DNA from 2 places in the Photobacterium sp. CCB-ST2H9 genome. Region 2 is predicted to be linked to the other one. Evidence: riboswitches for the same ligand, from Rfam matches in the RefSeq annotation. Region 2 holds a riboswitch; the other holds the start of a gene.

Region 1 (11,348 bases), 1.6 Mb from region 2:
CTCATCCGCCACAATCTTACCTTTGGAGAGCAGCAACTCTTCCCACTCGGAAATGCGGATCAGGATCACCGCACCGTGGTTGTCCTGATCCTGGACCACCGATTGCAGGCGGCTGTCAAATAACACCCGGTTTGCCGAACCAGTCAGTTGATCCAAAAATGTATGGGTACGGATGAAGGTATCAAACCGGCTGCGCTCCTGACGCGCATCTTTCAGTTCAGAGATCAGTTTATCGAGCGCCAGACTGGCCGTATCCGGCCACTCGAACTCCGAGCCTTTGGCAAAATCATCCAGCTTACCTGCCAGCAGCATCCGCCCCCTTTCTTCAAGCAGCTCAGAACCATACAACTGACGTTTCAGCCAGTTCACGCCCCACACCAGACCGGCAATGATGATCATAATTGCCAGACTGATAGACGACATCGCCCCCAGCGAATACGTCAGCTCGGTATAAGGCGGGATCGACTGGATCCGGACGACATAGCCGGGGTTCTGCGTCAGCGGATAGTCTGTACGATAGAGAATATTGGGGTCATCAATTTTTTGCTGCCCCCGGAACTGGTAGACCGAACCGGCGTCGTTACTGACATCCAGTGTGACCACATTACTGGCCTTGAGCAATTTAGGCAGCCAGCGGTTCAGCGATTGTGAGCCTTGCGGTTCAATCATTTCCAGATCGATCACCTCAACGACTCCGGCCAGATAATGGTGCAGATAGTCCTGTCCCAGCTTACGAAAGCTGATCGCACCACCGATAAAAATGACAAACATGGCGCAGATGACAATAAGGGTGACGAAAGCGACCAAGCGATTGGTCAGCTTCATCCCTGAGGCTTTTCTCATTCAGTATCCAACTTTATTCAAAAAACATTTCAAAACCGACAGGCGCTGTGGTCAACTCATGCAGGTTGGTCAAAAATTTTAAAGCGACTGTTTCCACAGGAAAATACCACTGGTGGTCCGGAACGTCAGTGCCCGGTACGACACTTTGCTGATTTGTTACCCGGGGGTTACAGGCTCGCTCACCCATCTTATTGGAGAAACATGGACTGGATCACCTGCACCAAAAGTTTTGTCACTGTTGTGGAACAGGGTTCACTGGCCCAGGCAGCCAGCACACTCAATACATCCAGCTCAGCACTGTCCAAGCGGCTGTCCTGGCTGGAGAAACAGCTGGGCGTCCAGTTGCTCAAACGGACAACCCGCAACCTGACCGTGACCGAGGCAGGCAAAGTCTTCTATCGCCGCAGTGTTCACCTGCTCGATGACTGGCAGCAGATCCTGGCGGAAACCACCTCGACCTTTGGTGAGGTCCGGGGGGTACTGCGTATCGGCGCACCGCTGGCGACAGGCAGCCGGGTGCTGGTGCACTATCTGGATGAATTTCTGCAAACCTATCCCAATATTCAGGTCGAACTGCACACGGTTACGCCGGGCCAGCTGCCGGACCTGAATCTGGATGTGTTTATCAGCCGGGAGCTGACCGACTTTAATTCCACCAGCTATATTGCCACCCGGCTGTTCAGTTTTCAGGCCGGTTTCTATGCCTCGCCGGGGTACCTGGAAGACCGACCGGCCATTGAAAGTCCGGAGCAGCTGACGCAGCACAACTGCCTGCTGTTCGGCAACCATGGTCATGAGCAGGAGCATATCTTTGAAAACAACCGCCGGTTGCGATTGCGCGGCAACTTTACCACACAAAACCCGGAAGCTCTGGTGGCAGCCGCAGTGGCTGGTATGGGTCTGATCCTGGTGGGTCAAAATACCGTCAGACGCGAACTGAGCAATGGCCTGCTGGTGCCGGTTTTACCCGAGCTCAAGCAGCCTCTGAATGCTGCTTACGCCTATTACCCCAAGCTGAATTACAATCACACCAAAACCAAGCTGTTTATTGATTTTATCAAGCAAAAAGCCGGGGCGTCAGGATAGGAAACAAGGCTTCCACTGCACTGCTGCATAGAGCCCAGAATGCGGGCACCAATCCTCCCAGCCACATGCAAAGAAAAGGCCCCTGATATCTCAGGGGCCTTCTTCAAATATTCAGTCAATCCCAAAGGGTTGATCAGAATGGGATATCGTCGTCGAAATCCATTGGTGGTTCATTGTACTGAGGCTGAGACTGCTGAGGCGCAGACTGTTGCTGCGGCGCATAGCTCTGCTGTTGCTGTTGCTGCTGTTGTGGCTGCTGAGGCTGGCCCCAACCGCCCTGCTGCTGACCACCCATTGGGGCACCCTGACCGCCCTGACGGCCGCCCAGCATTTGCATCACACCGTTAAAGCCCTGAACCACAACTTCAGTGGTGAAGCGATCCTGACCGCTCTGATCCTGCCACTTACGGGTTTGCAGCTGACCTTCAATATAAACCTGAGATCCTTTCCGCAGGTACTCACCAGCAACTTCAGCCAGCTTGCCGAACAGCACAACACGGTGCCACTCAGTTTTTTCACGCTGCTCGCCGGTCGCTTTGTCACGCCATGTTTCAGAAGTAGCAATGGTAATATTTGCTACTGCACCGCCGTTTGGCATATAACGGATTTCAGGATCATTGCCTAAGTTACCTACCAGGATAACTTTATTCACGCCACGACTGGCCATAGTTCACTCCAGGTTTTCGCTGTTGAGGTCGCCAATCAGGCTCCCTTCTCTCATTCAAAGTTTAAACTTAATTGTCGAGTTTAACATGGTGGGCCCCTGCAGGCATAGGGCAACATCACCCATTCCATGTTCAGACCGAATGCATAAAAGACGATCAAAGCACTGTGTTTTTATACAGTCAAGTCTTTTAAGCCTTTCGGGGCTATGCAATAATGCAGACCAATTTATTCAGCGCTGATGACTGCAACCATGGATAAGATCGAAGTCAGGGGTGCCCGCACCCACAATCTCAAAAATATCAACCTGACTATCCCCCGGGATAAACTGATTGTGATTACCGGCCTGTCAGGTTCCGGCAAATCTTCCCTGGCCTTCGATACCCTGTATGCCGAAGGTCAGCGACGCTATGTCGAGTCATTGTCGGCTTATGCCCGCCAGTTCCTGTCACTGATGGAAAAACCGGATGTCGACCACATTGAAGGTCTATCACCAGCCATTTCCATCGAGCAGAAATCAACGTCGCACAACCCGCGTTCAACCGTTGGTACCATTACCGAAATCTACGACTATCTGCGTCTGTTGTTTGCCCGGGTCGGTGAGCCGCGTTGTCCGACCCATGATGTCCCGCTGGCCGCCCAGACCATCAGCCAGATGGTCGATAAAGTGCTGACGCTGCCGGAAGGCAGTAAGCTGATGCTGCTGGCCCCAATCGTGAAAGAACGGAAAGGCGAGCACCTGAAAACCCTAGCCAATCTGTCAGCTCAGGGCTATATCCGTGCCCGGATTGACGGGGAAGTCTGCGATCTGTCCGATCCGCCGACACTGGAATTACACAAAAAGCACACCATTGAAGTTGTCGTGGATCGCTTTAAAGTCCGCGATGATCTCCAGCAGCGTCTGGCTGAATCCTTTGAAACGGCGCTGGAACTGTCCGGCGGGACCGTCGTGATCAGCCCGATGGACGACGGTGACATGGAAGAGCTGATCTTTTCCGCGAACTTTGCCTGTCCCCATTGTGGCTACAGCATGCGTGAACTGGAACCACGCCTGTTCTCCTTCAACAACCCGGCCGGTGCCTGCGGAACCTGTGACGGACTGGGCGTACAGCAGTACTTTGACCCGGTTCGAGTCGTTCAGAATAAAGAACTGAGTCTGGCTGGCGGTGCAATTCGCGGCTGGGATAAGCGCAACTATTATTATTTCCAGATGCTGAGCTCACTGGCTGAACATTACGATTTCGATGTCGAAGCCCCCTTTAACACCCTGCCGAACAGAGTACAGAAAGTCCTGCTGCAAGGGTCGGGTACGACCAACATCGAATTCAAGTACATCAATGATCGCGGCGATGTCACGGTGCGCCGCCACCCGTTTGAGGGCATCCTCAACAACATGGAGCGCCGATACCGCGAAACTGAATCCAATGCGGTTCGGGAAGATCTGGTCAAATATATCTCAACCAAACCCTGTGCCAGCTGTCACGGCTCCCGCCTGCGTGAAGAAGCGCGTCATGTCTTTATCGAGCAGACCAACCTGCCTCATGTCAGCGAGATGAGCATCAGTCAGGCACTGGATTTCTTCACCGAGCTGACCCTGGAAGGCCAGCGTGCACAAATTGCCGATAAAATCCTGAAGGAAATCAATGACCGTCTGACCTTTCTGGTCAACGTCGGCCTGAACTACCTCAACCTGTCACGCAGTGCTGAAACCCTGTCGGGCGGCGAAGCCCAGCGGATCCGTCTGGCCAGCCAGATCGGTGCTGGTCTGGTCGGAGTCATGTATGTGCTGGATGAACCCTCGATTGGCCTCCACCAGCGTGATAATGAACGTCTGCTCAGTACCCTGACCCGCCTGCGCGATTTGGGGAACACCGTGCTGGTCGTCGAGCACGATGAAGATGCGATTCGCTGTGCCGATCATATTATTGATATCGGTCCGGGCGCCGGCGTCCACGGCGGCCAAGTCATTGCCGAGGGGACACTGGAGGACATTCTGTCTTCTCAGGAATCTCTGACCGGTCACTATCTGAGCGGTAAAAAACAGATTGAAGTTCCGGCTGAGCGGACCCCGATGGATGCAGAGAAAATCGTCCAGCTGACCGGTGCCCGCGGCAACAACCTGAAAAAGGTAGATGTCTCAATCCCGGTTGGTCTGATGACCTGCGTCACCGGTGTCTCCGGCTCGGGCAAATCCACCCTGATCAACGACACCTTCTTCCGGATCGCCCACCATGAACTAAATGGTGCCACTTCCGGCGAACCGGCGCCATATGACGATATTCAGGGACTGGAACATCTGGACAAGGTGATCGACATCGATCAGAGCCCGATCGGCCGGACACCACGCTCTAATCCGGCGACCTATACCGGTATCTTTACCCCGATCCGTGAGCTGTTTTCAGGGACGCAGGAATCCCGTTCCCGGGGTTACAAACCGGGCCGCTTCAGTTTTAACGTGAAAGGCGGCCGCTGCGAGGCCTGCCAGGGCGACGGGGTGATCAAAGTTGAGATGCACTTCTTGCCGGATGTTTATGTGCCTTGTGACAGCTGTAAAGGCAAGCGCTACAACCGGGAAACTCTGGAAGTGAAGTATAAAGGCAAAGCCATTGACGAAGTTCTGGAGATGACGGTCGAAGACGCCCGGACATTTTTTGATCCTGTCCCCGCAATTGCCCGAAAACTGCAAACCCTGATGGATGTCGGTTTATCCTATATTCGTCTGGGTCAGGCTGCGACCACCTTGTCCGGCGGAGAAGCGCAACGGGTGAAACTTGCACGTGAGCTGTCCAAGCGCGATACAGGTAAGACCCTGTATATTCTGGATGAACCAACAACCGGGCTGCACTTCCACGACATTCAGCAACTGCTGAGCGTACTGCATAAACTGCGCGATCACGGCAACACCATTGTGGTCATTGAACACAATCTTGACGTGATCAAAACCGCAGACTGGATCATTGATCTGGGACCGGAAGGCGGCAACGGCGGTGGTGAAATCATTGCCTCGGGTACACCGGAACAGGTTGCGGAAGTGGCCGGGTCGCATACAGCCCGCTTCCTCAAGCCCCTGTTACCGGCACTGGCCGCTCAGCAGGCTTAATTATAAAAACAATCTTTGTCAGGCTGGTCACCAGCCTGATTTTTTGACGATATGTCGAGGGACCGGACAACGTGACAGTCATTCAATTACGGGGCACCCGACTGGCTGCTGCCACGATCAGCAAACCCCTGACGCGCCCCTTTATCCTGGCGCTGACTTTCCTGTTTCTGCTGACCATGCACTACTTTCAGCACAATCAGGGAGGGTCCGGACTCGAGCTCCCGTTCAATGTCAGCAGCTGGATTCCGTTCAGTTTTGCCATCGCGATTGGTTTCCTGGAAATCAGCCGTCAGAAAATCCTGCGCTATTCACGCCTGACGCTGGTGCTCTTTCTCTGCTGCCTCCTGCTGACTCTTCCGGTCTTTTATCCGGAGGCGAGCCCTCAGGCAGCAGCCAACCGACTGTTTGCGCTCTGGGCTGGCTGGCTGTTTTTTGTTGCACTTCAGCAATTTGCTTTCAGCCAGAAACAGCGTCAGCAAATTCTGTGGCTGATCCTCAAAGCGGTCTGGTTACAAACAGCGCTGGCCTGGTATCAGTTTCTCTGGATCTCTCCCGAGAATGCCATAGGGTATAACACAGACATCAACCGACCTTACGGCATCTTTCAGCAACCCAATGTCATGGCCAGTTTTCTGGCCACCGGCCTGATCCTGTCTGCCTATCTGCTGGCCCGCCAGCCCGCATATCAGCGCCGCTGGACACTGGCTCAGCTGGGGCTTATGCTGACGCCGGTTGCCATTGTGCCCATGCTGATTGTTCTCAGCTCACGGACCGGCTGGCTTGCAGCTGTCGTCGGGGTATTGCTGATCCTGCCGTACCTGACCCAGTTTGCCGCCCGGGCGAAATGGCGTCTGTGGTTACTGATGGTCATGATGGGGCTGAGTCTGGCCTGGAACCTGACCAGTACACTGCAATGGTCTCCACAGCCGGGCCGAGCCTCTCTGGAAAGTGCCCGGACAGTGATCTACCCACAAGTCACAGAGATGTTCCTGCATGCGCCCATGCGGGGCGTCGGATACGGCAATTTCGAACATGCCTATCTGATGCAGACGGCGCAATGGCATCAGGCCGATCCAGCGCAGCCTTACGGATTGGCCGGTCTGGACCATCCGCACAACGAACTGCTGTTCTGGGCCAGTGAAGGCGGGATCCTGCCGCTGCTGGCGCTGCTCATTGCAGCCGCCGCCGTGCTGGCAAAAATAAGGCGCGCCCCGGCCAATACCCAGTTGGCACTGGTGGCCCTGTTGTTCCCGATCACGTTGCACACCCAGCTGGAGTATCCGTTCTACCACTCGCTGGTTCATTGGGTGGTCTTTCTGTTTCTGCTGTACTGGATCGACTCGCTGAGCGCCAAGTATTTCAAACAGCCGCTGCGGTTTCACCAGCCATTCAAAGTCGGGGGGATCCTGCTGCCCGCCTGTATCAGCGCATTTATGCTCACGACACTCTACTCCGGGGCGATGCTGACCCGCTTTGAAGCCACTTCACCGCCCGATCTGACTGCCCTTGAGAAAGTGAACAATACCTGGGCCTGGCGACACCGGTTCGAATGGGATTTTTATCAGACCCAGCTGAAAGTAGGGATTCACCAGAACAACCCTGAGCTGATACAGGGATTTATCACCTGGGCTGATCACATGGCCCGGGAGTTACCGCGCCCGATTCTGTATCAGTATCTGATCCGCGCCCATCAGGCACTGGACAATCACCGCCAGGCTGAACATGTACGGGAAGAGGCCCGGTACCTGTTCCCGGGGCTGGATTTCACAGAGCAGGCATTGCCGGTATTTGCTCAGCCTGCTCTGGAAACAGAAAACGATCAGGCCAGCCTTGGGAATACACAAGGTTAAACCAGACAAAAACGGCTGCCACGGCAGCCGTTTGTCCATCCGTTACCGGTTATTTCAATACATCTTCCAACGCTTTCAGACACAGCGCCACATTTTCATTGCGGGCAGCATACCCCATCAGTCCGATACGCCAAGCCTTTCCGGCCAGCGCCCCCAGACCCGCGCCAATTTCCAGATTATATTTTTCCAGCAGGGTCTGACGCACTTTAGCATCATCCACACCATCAGGAATGTAGACCGCGTTGAGTTGCGGCAAACGGCTCTTTTCCTCAACAACAAAACGAATTCCCATGGCTTCCAGGCCTTCACGCAGCGACTGATGCATCTCAGCGTGACGCTGCCAGGCATTTTCCAGCCCTTCATTTTGCAGACGGACCAGCGCTTCATGCAATGCGTACAGGCTGTTCACCGGCGCTGTATGATGGTAACTCCGCTTGCCTTCGCCGCTCCAGTATGCCAGAACCAGGCTCTGGTCCAGGAACCAGCTCTGTACCGGTGTCTTACGCTGCTGAATGGCCTCAACCGCACGGGGAGAAAAAGTCAGCGGAGACAGCCCCGGCACACAGGACAGACATTTCTGACTGCCGGAGTACACCGCATCGAGCTGCCATTCATCCACTTTGAGCGGCACACCACCCAGTGACGTCACCGCATCCACAATCGTCAGGCAGCCATGTTCACGTGCCAGTTTCGACAACGTTTCGGCATCACTGAGCGCTCCAGTGGAGGTTTCCGCATGAACAAAGGCCAGGATCTTGGCATCCGGATGGGCTTTCAGTACCGCTTCAACAGCCAACGGATCAACCGGCTCGCCCCATTCGTTATCCACCAGCACGGCTTCACCACCGCAGCGAACAACATTTTCCCGCATCCGATCGCCAAAGACCCCGTTGCGGCAGACAATCACCTTATCGCCCGGCTCGACCAGATTAACAAAACACGCTTCCATCCCGGCACTGCCCGGCGCAGAGACGGCAATAGTAAACGGGTTCGTGGTCTGAAATGCATACTGAAGCAAGACTTTCAGTTCATCCATCATTCCGATGAATAATGGGTCAAGATGGCCCAAAGTCGGGCGACTGAGCGCCTGCAGCACCTGAGGATAAATATCTGAGGGGCCGGGTCCCATCAGGGTACGCTGCGGCGGATAAAAACTCTGAATTGTCATGGGGCCTCCATTGGCATGGTTGCTGAAATCCCTATCAATCAGCACCTTAAATATGATTTGCAACGGTCATATCGGTTCAGTATCGCAACCGAGCATAACAGAACCGGACGCCGCAGAAACGACAGGGACAAATTTCTGCAGGATCAGTAACAATAACGGCACAGAAAAATGCATTCAGGCATTGACAAAGCCCCCCTGCTCCTATTCAATAAGGGCAATTTTTGTTCACCCTGAAAGAGCTCATTTTTCAGGTGAAAACGGAAGAGGCGCGTTATCCAGGTATCTATGCGGCGGGGCCCCACCCCAAAGCACCATAGAGAGGGGGAGCAACGCCGAGATACGGTGAGACAGGGGGCTTGCCGTATCGGCTTTGAAGGTTGAATCCTTCTGGCTGTCACCTGCAGCATCAAGCACAGGTGGAGAGCTTCTGGTCGCAGCAGTCTTTTCATGTCTCGCCGAACGGCTCTTCTGACATCAAGTCGGAAAGATTCCCCAAATTTTGCCCCATGACTTTACGCTTTGTTTAGTGGGAGATCATTTTGAGCCCTGTACATTTTTCTTCAGCGCAGAACGCTGAAATTACTGTCGCAAAATTTGGCGGCACAAGTGTGGCCGATTACGTAGCAATGAGCCGCAGTGCCAAGATCGTGATGAATAATCCGAATACCAAGCTGGTTTTAATCAGTGCGTGCTCCGGTGTGACCAATATTCTGGTCGAACTGGCCAACGGCGTCGCTGATGCTGAGCACCGTACCAGCCTGATGGAGCGCCTGCGTGCCATCCATCACAGTGTACTGGCGGACCTGCAGCAACCAGAAGCCGTTGCCGGAAAGATTGAGGCGCTGCTGGATCAGGTTGCAGAGATTGCAACTCAGACCGCAGTCCAGAAATCTGCTGAACTGACCGATCAACTGGTCGCGAACGGCGAACTGCTGTCAACTTACCTGTTTACCCAAATTATGTGCGAAATGGGTGCCGATGCCGTCCGCTATGATATCCGTGACGTCATGCGTACCGACAGCCGCTTCGGAAAAGCCAGCCCGGAACCTGAGATGATCCGTCAGCTGACAGAAGAAAAGCTGTTGCCATTGCTGCAGGATAACATTGTGGTTTCTCAAGGCTTCATCGGCAGTGATGAACTGGGCCGTACCACAACGCTGGGCCGCGGCGGCAGCGACTACAGCGCCGCGCTGATGGCTGAAGCGATCGATGCCGGTACGCTGGAAATCTGGACTGACGTCCCTGGGATGTATACCACCGATCCGCGTATTGCCCCGAAAGCGACGCCTATCAAGGAAATCAGCTTCAGCGAAGCTTCTGAGATGGCAAACTTTGGTGCCAAAATTCTTCACCCGTCTACACTGATCCCGGCGGTTCGCCGTCAGATCCCTGTGTTTGTGGGCTCTTCCAAAGCACCAGAGCAAGGCGGGACCTGGATCCGTAAATCGGTCAGTGATGCCCCCCTGTTCCGTGCGCTGGCCCTGCGCAACAATCAAACTCTGATCACCCTGACCAGTCTGAACATGTTTCATGCTTACGGCTTCCTGGCGGAAGTGTTCCGTATTCTGGCTGAACACAAAGTTTCAGTCGATCTGATTTCGACTTCTGAAGTCAGCGTTTCTCTGACCATGGATCAGACGGACACTGGCGGCGGCGCGCCAACGCTTCCTCCGGGAGCACATGCGGCCCTCAGCGAGCTGTGCCGAGTTGAGATCGAACAGGATCTGTGTCTGATCTCTCTGATCGGAAACCGCATGAGCCAGACCGCAGGTTCCGTCAGCACTGTCTTCAACACGCTGGATGAATACAAGCTGCGGATGATTTGTTACGGTGCCAGCCCGCACAACCTGTGCTTCCTGGTGAAAACCGAACACGCACTTCCGATTGCCCAGAATCTGCACAGTAAGATTTTCGAGTAATCCGAACCTGACCGATCAAAAAAGGCGCTCTGTGAGCGCCTTTGTTAATATCTTTCGGAACCTTTGATACGGCCACCGGATTCAGATGGCCGATACCTGAGGTGCCTCAGAGATTTGGACCGAGCCATTTCTCGGCTTCAACTTCATCCCAGCCTTTGCGCTCAGCATAGCTCAGCATCTGATCCCGCTGAATCTGTGCAACCGCAAAATAGCGGGACTCCGGATGCGAGAAATACCAGCCCGACACTGCCGCGCCCGGCCACATCGCGAAGCTTTCTGTCAGTTGCATCCCGGTGTTGGCTTCCGCATCCAGCAATTTCCAGATTTCACCTTTTTCAGTGTGCTCCGGACAGGCCGGATAGCCCGGTGCCGGACGGATCCCCTGATATTTCTCACGGATCAGATCTTCATTTTCCAGATTTTCATCCGGCGCATAACCCCAGATTTCCTTGCGCACCTGCTCGTGCATACATTCGGCAAACGCTTCGGCAAGACGATCGGCCACCGCCTGAATCATGATGGCATTATAATCATCACCTTTGGCTTTAAACTGCTCGGCAATCTCGTACTCACCAATCCCGCCAGTCACGGCAAAGGCACCAATCCAGTCAGCTTTCCCGCTGTCTTTCGGGGCCACATAATCTGACAAACAGTAATTCGGCCCTTTCGGTTTCTCCGTCTGCTGCCGCAGACCACGCAGTATCGTCAGAACCTGAGCC
Region 2 (11,348 bases):
TTGCTGTTTACTTCAAAAATCAAAAAGCTGGTCTAATCAGTTGTGTTAATTCAATGTTAATTGTGCTGTAATGCTTGTATAGAACAAGTGTTTGAATTTTCGCTACAGCAATATTATGGCGTTTAAAGCCCAGAAAAATATAAGGAGAGTGCATGGTGGATAAGGTTTGGCTTAACCGCTATCCGGATGATGTACCGGCTGAAATCAACCCAGATGCTTACACTTCATTGGTTGAACTTTTTGAACAGTCTGTCCAGAAATATTCCGACCAAACGGCCTTTATCAACATGGGCCAGGTGATGACTTTCAGGAAACTGGAAGAACGCAGCCGGGCTTTTGCGGCATATCTGCAAAACGATCTGAAACTGAAAAAAGGTGATCGTGTGGCAGTCATGATGCCCAACCTGCTTCAGTACCCGATTGCGCTGTTCGGTATTCTTCGGGCCGGCTGTGTGGTGGTGAACGTCAATCCGCTGTACACCCCTCGTGAGCTGGAGCATCAGCTGAACGATTCTGGTGCGAAAGCCATTGTCATTGTGTCCAATTTTGCACACACGCTGGAAAAAATCGTCGGGAATACGGGCGTTGAGCATGTCATTCTGACCAGCTTAGGTGATCAGCTGTCGCATCCGAAGCGTACCCTGGTGAACTTTGTGGTGAAATACATCAAAAAGATGGTGCCGAAGTATCATCTGCCACATGCAACGTCACTCAATCATGCCCTGAAAAAGGGACGCCGTATGCAGTATGTGAAGCCGTTCATTGAAGGCAATGACATGGCGTTCCTTCAGTATACGGGAGGGACAACCGGTGTCGCGAAAGGGGCAATACTGACCCACCGAAACATGATGGCTAACGTCTTCCAGGCCAAAGCTGCATACGGACCGATTCTGCATGAAGGTCGTGAGTTTGTGGTTACGGCGCTGCCGCTGTATCACGTGTTTGCGCTGACGGTGAACTGTCTGCTGTTTATCGAGATGGGCGGTCAGAACCTGCTGATCACCAATCCGAGAGATATTCCAACTTTTGTCAAAGAGCTGAAACGTTACCCATTTACAGCGATGACCGGGGTAAACACCCTGTTTAATGCGTTACTTGGTAATGAAGATTTCCACGAACTGGACTTCAGCCGATTGCGTCTGTCGGTGGGTGGCGGTATGGCTGTTCAGCGAGCCGTTGCAGAAAAATGGCTGGCAACCACCAAAAACTATTTGCTGGAAGGCTATGGCCTGACGGAATGCTCTCCTCTGGTGGCTGCTTACCCGCATGATCTGACCGAATATAACGGATCGATTGGTTTACCGGTGTCGTCGACTGATATCCGTATTGTGGATGAAGAAGGTAACGTGCTGGGCATGGATCAGACCGGCGAACTGCAGGTGAAAGGTCCGCAGGTTATGAAAGGTTACTGGCAGCGTCCGGAAGCAACTCGTGAAGTCCTGTCTGAGGATGGCTGGTTGTCGACGGGTGATGTGGTCCGCTTTGATGAAGATGGTTTCCTGCATATCGTAGACCGGAAGAAAGATATGATTCTGGTTTCGGGTTTCAATGTTTACCCGAATGAAATCGAGGATGTCGTTGCGCTTCATGGGAAAGTGCTGGAAGTTGCCGCGATTGGCCAACCGAATGGTGCTGCCGGTGAAGTTGTGAAGATCTGTGTCGTGAAGCGCGATCCGAGCTTGACGAAGGATGAGCTGCTGGCACACTGCCGCCAGTATCTGACTGGTTATAAGGTACCCAAAGTGGTTGAATTCCGCGATGAGCTGCCGAAAACCAATGTGGGTAAGATTTTACGACGTGCGTTGCGCGAAGAGTCGGATCAAGCCCAGAAAGAGGCGGCACAAGCATAAACGCCGATTTTAAGATACACTGATTTTGCGTTAGTGCCGGCTGTTTAGCCGGCACTTTGTTTTTCCGCTCTGTGCATTGATATGCAAGACTGGGCAATGTGAGCTTAGTCTCTGTAAAAAGGTGAGCTTTGAAATTTGAAATCATAACAACGAACGACAGACTGGCAGAAGTCTGCCAGCAGGCAAGTCAGTATCCTGCTGTGATGCTGGATACTGAGTTTGTTCGCACCCGAACCCTGTTTGCCCAGCTGGGGCTGATTCAGCTGTATGATGGCGAGCAGTTATCCCTGATCGATCCGCTGGCTCTGACAGACCTGTCGCCACTTTGGGCGCTGCTGAAGAACCCCGGGGTGATTAAAGTACTCCATGCCTGCGGTGAGGATCTGGAAGTGTTTCAGTCTGCTGCGGGTTGTATGCCGACTCCGATGCTGGATACGCAGATTATGGCTGCGTTTCTCGGACATGGACTGTCGACCGGTTTTGGCGCGCTGGTCCAGGAATATCTGGGGATTGAACTGGAGAAAGGGGAAGCCAGAACCAATTGGCTGGCGCGTCCTCTGACAGATAAGCAGCTCGATTATGCGGCGGCAGATGTGTACTACCTGCTGCCGCTTTATCAGAAGCTCTTGGCGGGAGTGGAAGAGAAAGGCTGGATGGAAGCACTTCAGCAAGAATGCGATACCATGCTGGTGAAACGAAGCCGTACTGTATCGCCGGATCAGGTGTATAAAGACATCAAGAATGCCTGGCAGCTGTCTCCGAAGCAATTGGCTATCTTGCAAAAAGTGGCAGCCTGGCGGCTTCAGGAAGCCAGAAAGCGGGATCTTGCGTTGAACTTTGTGCTCAAAGAACTGAATCTGTGGAAAGTGGCGCGTTTTGAAATCACGTCTAAAGCGGTGATGTCCAGAGAGGGCTTTGACGAGCGTGAAATTCAGCGACACGGAAACCGGCTGATTGCTCTGGTGAGGGAAGTGGAGCAGATGAGTGAGCTTGATTATCCGGAACGTTTAACGCGTTTGGTTGATCTGCCGGGCTATAAACAGATGGTAAAACGCATTAAAGATGAAGTGGTTGCGGTCTCTGAACAAACAGGATTGGCGCAGGAGTTTCTTGCATCGAAGAAACAAATCAATCAGTTGCTGAGCTGGGCCTGGAAGAAAGGATGTCCGGAAGATGCATTGCCTGAAATGTTATCCACCTGGCGCCGGGAACACTTTGCCCCTCGTGTTTTACCTTTGGTCACCAGCAAAACAGGCTGAAAACTGAAAAGTTTCATGAAAAAATCCCCGGCGTTGAAACCGGGGATTTTTTTATTTCTCGTCTGGCAAAGTCACATTCAATTCCAGAACGGACAGGTCTTCCTCTTTCTGATCGAGGTGGACCGTGACATGTTCCGGCGTGACATCAACATAACGGCGGATGACGTCCAGAATATCCTGCTTAAGCTGTGGCAGGTAACTCGGGCTGCCCATAGAGGCGGAGCGACGTTCAGCAACAATGATCTGCAGCCTTTCTTTCGCCACACTCGCGGTTGATTGTTTTTTGGGGCGGAAGAACTCTAGCAAAGCCATAGTGTGGTTAGCCTCCAAATATTCGTTTCAGGAAGCCTTTTTTCTCTTCCTCAATGAACCGGAACGGGCGTTCTTTGCCCAGCAAACGTTCAATTGTATCCTGATAAGCCTGACCCGCATCAGAATCAACATCAAAAATGACCGGTTCGCCTTTGTTTGAAGCATTCAGAACAGACTGGCTTTCCGGTACGACACCCAGCAAAGGAATGTGCAGGATCTCTTCGACGTCAGCAACACTGAGCATATCACCCTGAGTTACCCGGGATGGGTTATAACGGGTCAGCAGCAGGTGTTGTTTCACTGGTGTTTCGTTATTTTCAGCGCGACGCGATTTGGAGTCCAGAATTCCCAGAATACGGTCTGAATCCCGGACGGAAGCTACTTCAGGGTTTGTGGTAACAATGGCTTCATCTGCAAAGTACAGCGCCATTAATGCACCGGTTTCAATACCTGCAGGAGAATCGCAGATAATGAATTCAAAACCCATTTCATCCATTTCATTCAGAACTTTTTCGACGCCTTCTTTACTTAATGCATCTTTGTCACGGGTTTGCGATGCCGGAAGCACGTACAAGTTGTCCACGCGCTTATCTTTGATCAGCGCCTGATTCAGTTTTGCTTCGCCATTGATAACATTTACAAAATCAAACACGACCCGACGTTCACAGCCCATAATCAGATCAAGATTTCGCAGACCAATATCAAAATCGATGACGGCTGTTTTTTTGCCTTTCAGAGCAAGGCCGGACGCAATGGCCGCACTGGAGGTCGTTTTTCCGACCCCGCCTTTACCTGAGGTCACCACGATAATTCGTGCCATCTGTTTTATTCCTTTTTAAAGTTATACAGCCAGATGCGCTATATTTAAATTGTTGTCTATCAAAGAGATAACGACACTCGATCCCCAGTGAGATTCTTGAATCTTATCGCTCAGCCAGTAATTGCCTGCAATGGATATTAATTCCGACTGTAGATTATGGCAGAAAATCTGAGCGTTCGTCTCCCCACTGGCTCCGGCAATTGCCCGGCCACGCAAGCACCCGTAAATATGGATGCAGCCGTCAGCAATAATTTCAGCACCAGCGCTGACATGATTCAATACGACCAGATCGCAATTTTTAGCATAAATTTGCTGCCCTGAACGAACCGGGGAGCGAATCACTTTTGTGGGTTCCATGACAGGGCTGCTGGCTTTTGCCTGTCTGGCGGCATTCATGATGGCAAAACCTGCGGATTTTGCCTGAGCCTGTAAATGTGACGGCTTGCAACCACTGATGCCTACCGGGATCATCCCTGCATCCAGAATGCCTTGTCGCAACTGCCCGAAGTCAAGCTCCTGACTGGTTTTGCTGATATCAATCACCAGCGGGGCGTGAGCAAAGAATGCCGGAGCCTGCTCTACTTTATCCTTAAGAAAACTGATCGCCTGATCTAAACCGCTGTCAGCCAAGTGTAGTGATGAGAGCGTATAGCTGCCCCCTTTCAATTCTGCCGTTTTTGCCATGGCTTATTCTTCTTGCGCGGAGAATTTCGCGCTCAGGTACGTTATCACATAGGTTATAGCATGTTATATTCCCCGGCAGGTCTCAGCAAGTTCTCCTTGTCAGAGTTCGGTATAAAGTTTAAATGATGACCATGATGGTGACAGCACTGGGCAGAATGTCCTCCGTTCAGGAATGATTTCCGTTTGTCGTGGTCAGATAGTGGTGAAGGGTAACCAGCAGGTCTGCTTATGTTTTGTGCAATCTATAAAAGTCCTAAAAAAGACAACACTTATCTATACATCAACAAGAAAGATGATTTTTCAGAAGTCCCGGAAGCGTTACTGAGCACCTTTGGCACGCCTCAGTTCGTGATGGTACTCAAACTGAGTGAAGACAGAAAACTGGCCCTGGCTGATATCAGGAAGGTGAGGGAGTCGCTGTCAACGCAGGGTTATTACCTGCAAATACCACCACCAGTGACTAATCTTCTTGAAGAATACAAAGCAAAAAAAGCACTGAATAATACCTGACGGTGAAAAAATGGATATGCGGAAGCAATGGTTAGCGGCCCTGGTGGCCTTAGGACTTGGCCTTTCATCGCCTATGGCTGCGGCGGATGAAAGTTTTGACAATTATGTAACCGGGTTAAAGCAGGAAGCGCGAGCGAAGGGAATTGATGAATCGATTCTGGAATCTGCATTTGCCAATGTGACATTTATTGAGCGTGCGGTTACAGCCGATAAAAACCAGCCGGAGAAAAAACTCACTCTGGATGAGTATTTGCCGAAAGCGGTTCCGCAATGGAAAATTGCCCAGGCAAATAAGTATTACCACCAGCACAGGAAGGCACTGGAGCGTGTTGGGCGTCAGTATGGCGTACAGCCTCGGTTCATTGTTGCTTTGTGGGGAGTGGAGAGTAATTTTGGCAAGCTGACCGGAAGTTACAGCGTGATTGAAGCTTTAACTACCCTGGCATATGAAGGCCGGCGGGAAGCTTTTTTCCGTGAGCAGATTATGGCTGCACTGAGCATTCTTCAGGACGGACATATTACTGTGAGTGAAATGAAAGGTTCCTGGGCAGGGGCGATGGGACAACCACAGTTTATGCCGACTTCTTATCTGACTTTTGCCGTGGATGGAAATGGAGACGGTAAGGCAGATATCTGGAAAACGGAAGCGGATGTCTTCGCTTCGGCTGCAAATTATCTCAGTAAATCTGGCTGGGATGATAAATATACCTGGGGACGTCAGGTGAAGGTTCCTGATGGCCTGAGCGATGATCTGAAAGGGGTGGAACCTCAGAAGCGGAAAACGTTGTCTGAATGGCAGGCATTGGGTGTGCGTCGTTTAAATGGCTCAGCATTGCCTAAAGTTGATGTAGATGCCTGGTTAGTTCAACCGGATGATAATCATGGTCGTGCTTATTTGATTTATGGCAATTATCAGACATTACTGAAATGGAATCGCTCGCATTACTTTGCGCTGGCTGTGAGTACACTAGCAGACAGTATTCACTAATGGCATAGCCATTATTTAAGTGATTGCTCTAAATTGATGTTGGAAAAAGAAAAAGCCCGGCTAAAGTTGCCGGGCTTTTTGATCAAATCGAATCAGATTAGATCTTAAAGTCGTCCAGAGATTTACCTTCATCCAGCGCCTTTTTCAGTGCTGAAGGAGTACGGCCTTGGCCAGTCCAGGTTTTCTCTTCGCCGTTTTCATCGATGAATTTGTATTTTGGCGGACGAGCAGCACGCTTGGTTTTAGTTTTACCCAAGCTTGCCATCAGTTCTTCTGGGTCAATACCGTCAGCCAGCAGCATTTCACGGTATTGGTTCAGTTTGTCTTCGCGCTCTTTTTCTTTCGCGATTTCTTCTGCATCAGACTCTTCACGTTCGGTGACAACGGTCTGAAGTTTCTCCAGAGCTTCTTTCAGTTGCTCCAGTGAATATTCACGAGCAAGTGCACGAAGACTACGAAGGTTTAATAGCGCTTTCATTGCATCAGACATTTTAAATTTCCTATTGTCGTTATACTAATAATTAGTGAGAAAGTTTATATCAGCAATAGTAATACTTTTTAAACCTGTCTGCCAAATAAAATCTCAGTTTTACTGAGTTAATTCGATGGTTTTTTATCCGTGTCATAATGATTAATCGTCATCTGATGCGAAGAAATCAAATTTTTGCTTGTTAATAAATTGAGATAGTTCTAATTTTCTTAATGCGTTTGAATGTGAGTAATTTCATATTCAACATCGTAATCCTCGCTGTAAATGTAAGTAAATACAGTAAATTAGTAAGCGCTTATTCATCAGTATGAGTTAATCTTGTACTTTATAGGTTGCAAATCAGATAACAAAAAGTAGAATACGCGGTTCCTTGACTAAGGGTAGAGGTGCATTGTCTATTAGTAACTGGCGGGAGGTGACCCCGAAGAACGTCAGTGAAAGGAGCCAGTGCCGAAGTAAGGTTGAACTGTCAAAGCACCTTGCTGGGGTTGTCGCCAAATAGGGACAACACTGCCATAGTAATTTACATTTAACTATGGAGCGCTACTGTGGGGTCCGGAGAGGTGAAACCCGCCTTCCTATTTTGCTTCCCATCACGGTAAAGCCGTGTTCAGCAGTAGATCTCCAACCAAGATCGGTTGTAGTAGAGATCATGAACCTTGTAGATTTTTCCCAATCTTCCATTTCAGTCTTACCGCCCCTTGTGGCATTGAGTCTGGCAATTCTGACCCGGCGCGTTCTGTTGTCTTTAGGCATTGGTATCCTGATGGGTGCGCTATTACTGACAGACTTTAGTGCCGCGAATACCTTGTCTTATGTTGGCGGTAAAGTAAAAGGCCTCTTTATTGAAGATGGCGGTATCAATACCTGGAATATGAGTATTGTTGCTTTTCTGCTTTTATTAGGAATGACCACTGCGCTGCTGACATTGTCTGGTGGTACGCGTGCATTTGCACATTGGGCTCAAACAAAAATCAAAAGTAAACGCGGTGCAAAACTTTTAGCCGCTTTTCTTGGCGTGTTTATTTTTGTCGATGATTATTTTAACAGTCTTGCTGTCGGGTCAATTTCCAGACCGGTAACGGATCGTTTTTATGTTTCCCGTTCTAAGCTGGCTTATATTCTGGACTCGACTGCCGCACCTATGTGCGTACTGATGCCAGCCTCAAGTTGGGGGGCATATATCATTACAGTTGTTGGTGGTATTTTGGTTTCACATGGTGTTACAGAATATTCTGCACTGAGTGCGTTTATTCAACTGGCGCCTATGAACTTTTACGCAGTATTTGCACTGTTAATGGTATTCGTTGTGGCCTGGTTCCAATTGGATGTTGGCCTGATGAAAAAACATGAAGTGCAAGCCAGTCATGCGCTTGGGTTTGATCATGATGAAATTCATGCCGAAGCCAAAGATCTGAATGATGAATTAGAAATTGAAGAAAGTGAAAATGGGAAAGTAAGTGATCTCATTGTTCCTATTCTTGTGCTGGTTGCAGCAACCTTATTCTTCATGATTTTTACCGGTAACCAGAGTTTACAGGCAGACGGAAAACCTTTCTCTGTTCTGGGTGCGTTTGAATCAACAGATGTTGGTGCATCACTTTGTTACGGTGGTTTGCTGGGATTACTTTCTGCCTTGATTGCTGTCGGGCGTCAGGCAATTCCGGTTAAGCAAATTGTTCATGCTTTATGGATTGGCGCGAAATCAATGTTCGGCGCAATTCTGATTCTGTTCTTTGCCTGGACGATTGGCAGTGTGATCAGTGATATGGCCACGGGTAAATTCCTGTCGACGATGGTTCAGGGAAATATTGCTCCGGTGTGGTTGCCGGTTATTCTGTTTTTACTGTCAGGTCTGATGGCGTTTTCTACCGGAACGTCTTGGGGCACTTTCGGAATTATGCTGCCAATCGCGGGTGATCTGGCCGCTGCGACAGAAATCAGTCTGATTCTGCCAATGCTGAGTGCGGTGCTGGCGGGTTCTGTTTTCGGTGACCACTGCTCGCCAATTTCTGACACCACGATTTTGTCGTCAACAGGTGCACGTTGTAATCACATGGATCATGTGTCGACGCAATTGCCTTATGCTTTGTCCGTCGCTCTGGTGACAGCCGTGGGCTTTACCGTCTTAGGTCTGACAGACTCACTGGGGGTGTCCTTCATGGCTGCGACCGTCAGCTTCCTGCTGGTTTGTGTATGCCTTGGCTGGATTGCCAAGCGTCCTTTAAAAGGCACTCAGGAGCTGGCCAGGTAAGCTGATCTGCCTGTATGCGCTTCAAGCCGGTCAAGTGCTGCACTTGACCGGTTTTTTTTGTGTCCGGTCAGCCTGAGTCGACTGTCATGCTTGATTCATGAACGTATTGACGGGGAAAGACATGAATGGCACCGATTTGCTTCCAATTGAGAATCTTCTTCGGTAGCATCAGCCGTTATTCAGAGTTGAGCGGAAAGCCTGATGGCGCAAATGTATTTTTATTACTCGGCCATGAATGCCGGGAAATCGACGACATTATTGCAGTCGTCATTTAACTACCGTGAGCGGGGGATGTCGCCTGTCATCTTTACAGCGGCAATTGATGACCGGTTTGGGAAGGGGAAAGTCAGTTCCCGTATCGGTTTGTCGGAAGATGCAGAATTGTACGGTCCGGAAGATAATCTGTGGGATAAGCTTTCTCTGATGAATCACGCGTCTCGTGTAGACTGCGTGTTGATCGATGAGTGCCAGTTTCTGACCAAAACTCAGGTTTTACAGCTGACTGAAGTTGTCGATAAGCTTGATATCCCTGTGCTTTGCTATGGGCTGCGCACTGATTTCCGGGGCGAACTGTTTGAAGGCAGTCAGTATCTGCTGGCATGGTCTGACAAACTGGTGGAACTGAAAACTGTCTGCCATTGTGGCCGCAAAGCGAATATGGTGATTCGCCACGATGCCTCAGGCAAAGCCATTGCCGATGGTGATCAGGTTGAAATCGGCGGGAACGATCGCTATGTTTCGGTTTGCCGGAAACACTATAAAGAAGCGATTGAAGAAGCCCGAGAGGCCACTGAAACCGTATAAAAATAAAAAAGGAAGCTCAGGCTTCCTTTTTCCGTATCGGGGGCGGATTCAGCCCTTGTGTCTTTCCTGCAATTTGGCGACAACGTCTGCCAGACTCAATCCCTGATCCTGCAACAGGACAATCAGGTGATACAAGAGATCAGCAGACTCAGAAATCACTTCCGCCTTGTCACCCGACGTTGCCGCAAGCGCGACTTCAACGCCTTCTTCACCCACCTTCTGCGAAATCCGCTTGGTGCCACGGGCATAGAGGCTGGCGGTGTAGGAAGACTCGGGATCGGCGCCTTTACGGGCTGCCAGCACTTGCTCCAGTCGGTGAAGAAACACCAGATCGGGCATACTGGCATTTTCACCGTCGTCAGTACTGCCCTGATCGAAGCAGGTTGTTGTGCCCAGGTGGCAGGTGGGGCCAATCGGCTCGGCACTGACCAGCAGGGTGTCTTTATCGCAGTCGAGCTGAATTTGCTTGAGTTGCAGCACATTTCCTGAGGTTTCACCTTTGGTCCAAAGACGTTGCTTACTGCGGGACCAGAAAGTTACCTGGCGGGTGTCCAGCGTTTTATTTAAAGCTTCATCATTCATAAAGCCAAGCATCAGTACCTGACCACTGCGACAGTCCTGAACCACGGCGGGCACCAGACCATCGACCTTTTCCCAATTAATTTCACTGCTCAGGCTCATAGTCGGATCTCCACCTGTTGTTGTTGAAGGTATTGCTTCAGTTCGCCGATATTGATGATTTGTTTGTGGAATACAGATGCAGCCAGTGCACCGTCGACTCCGGCAATATTGAAGGCATCGGCAAAGTGTTCCATGGTACCCGCACCACCGGAAGCAATCAGCGGTACATGACAGATATCGCGGACCAGATTCAGCTGTGTCAGGTCATAGCCCTGACGAACACCATCCTGGTTCATCATATTCAGCACAATTTCACCGGCCCCGCGTTGCTGGACTTCCTGAATCCAGTCTGCGGTTTCCCACTGGGTGACCTGAGTCCGGGACTCATCTCCCGTGAACTGATAAACCTGGTATTTGCCGGTGTCCGCATCAAAGTAAGAATCGATCCCAACGACAATACACTGCACACCAAACTTATCTGCCAGCTCAGTAATGAGTACCGGATTGGCCAGCGCCGGTGAGTTAATTGAAATTTTATCCGCGCCAAACTGCAGGATCTGACGGGCATCATCGGCAGATTTGATACCGCCAGCGACACAGAACGGAATATCAATGACTTCGGCGACACGTTCCACCCAGCTTTTATCAACGACACGGCCATCGCTGGAAGCGGTGATATCGTAGAAGACCAGTTCATCAGCTCCTTCTTCAGCATAGCGTTTCGCCAGCGGGACGATGTCTCCGATAATCTCGTGG

Evidence for each region. Region 2 has a riboswitch for lysine ahead of L4174_RS11035 (Na+/H+ antiporter NhaC family protein). Riboswitches for the same ligand answer to the same signal wherever they lie in the genome.
Region 1: another riboswitch for lysine. It lies ahead of lysC (lysine-sensitive aspartokinase 3); the one in region 2 lies ahead of L4174_RS11035 (Na+/H+ antiporter NhaC family protein).

What each region holds. Positions count from the first base shown of each region.
Region 1 covers NZ_CP100425.1:355,099-366,446, reverse strand. The annotation lists gene csrD (RNase E specificity factor CsrD) at 1-843, opposite strand, end outside; gene L4174_RS01665 (LysR family transcriptional regulator) at 1,045-1,929, shown strand; gene L4174_RS01660 (single-stranded DNA-binding protein) at 2,063-2,596, opposite strand; gene uvrA (excinuclease ABC subunit UvrA) at 2,846-5,692, shown strand; gene L4174_RS01650 (PglL family O-oligosaccharyltransferase) at 5,764-7,542, shown strand; gene L4174_RS01645 (alanine--glyoxylate aminotransferase family protein) at 7,592-8,710, opposite strand; lysine riboswitch at 8,964-9,145, shown strand; gene lysC (lysine-sensitive aspartokinase 3) at 9,250-10,629, shown strand; gene metH (methionine synthase) at 10,736-11,348, opposite strand, start outside.
Region 2 covers NZ_CP100425.1:2,372,065-2,383,412, reverse strand. The annotation lists gene L4174_RS11080 (alpha/beta fold hydrolase) at 1-36, shown strand, start outside; gene fadD (long-chain-fatty-acid--CoA ligase FadD) at 156-1,850, shown strand; gene rnd (ribonuclease D) at 1,979-3,109, shown strand; gene minE (cell division topological specificity factor MinE) at 3,161-3,421, opposite strand; gene minD (septum site-determining protein MinD) at 3,429-4,241, opposite strand; gene minC (septum site-determining protein MinC) at 4,263-4,925, opposite strand; gene L4174_RS11050 (YcgL domain-containing protein) at 5,154-5,435, shown strand; gene L4174_RS11045 (lytic transglycosylase domain-containing protein) at 5,452-6,423, shown strand; gene L4174_RS11040 (H-NS family nucleoid-associated regulatory protein) at 6,521-6,913, opposite strand; lysine riboswitch at 7,287-7,467, shown strand; gene L4174_RS11035 (Na+/H+ antiporter NhaC family protein) at 7,566-9,167, shown strand; gene L4174_RS11030 (thymidine kinase) at 9,369-9,971, shown strand; gene hisIE (bifunctional phosphoribosyl-AMP cyclohydrolase/phosphoribosyl-ATP diphosphatase HisIE) at 10,020-10,652, opposite strand; gene hisF (imidazole glycerol phosphate synthase subunit HisF) at 10,649-11,348, opposite strand, start outside.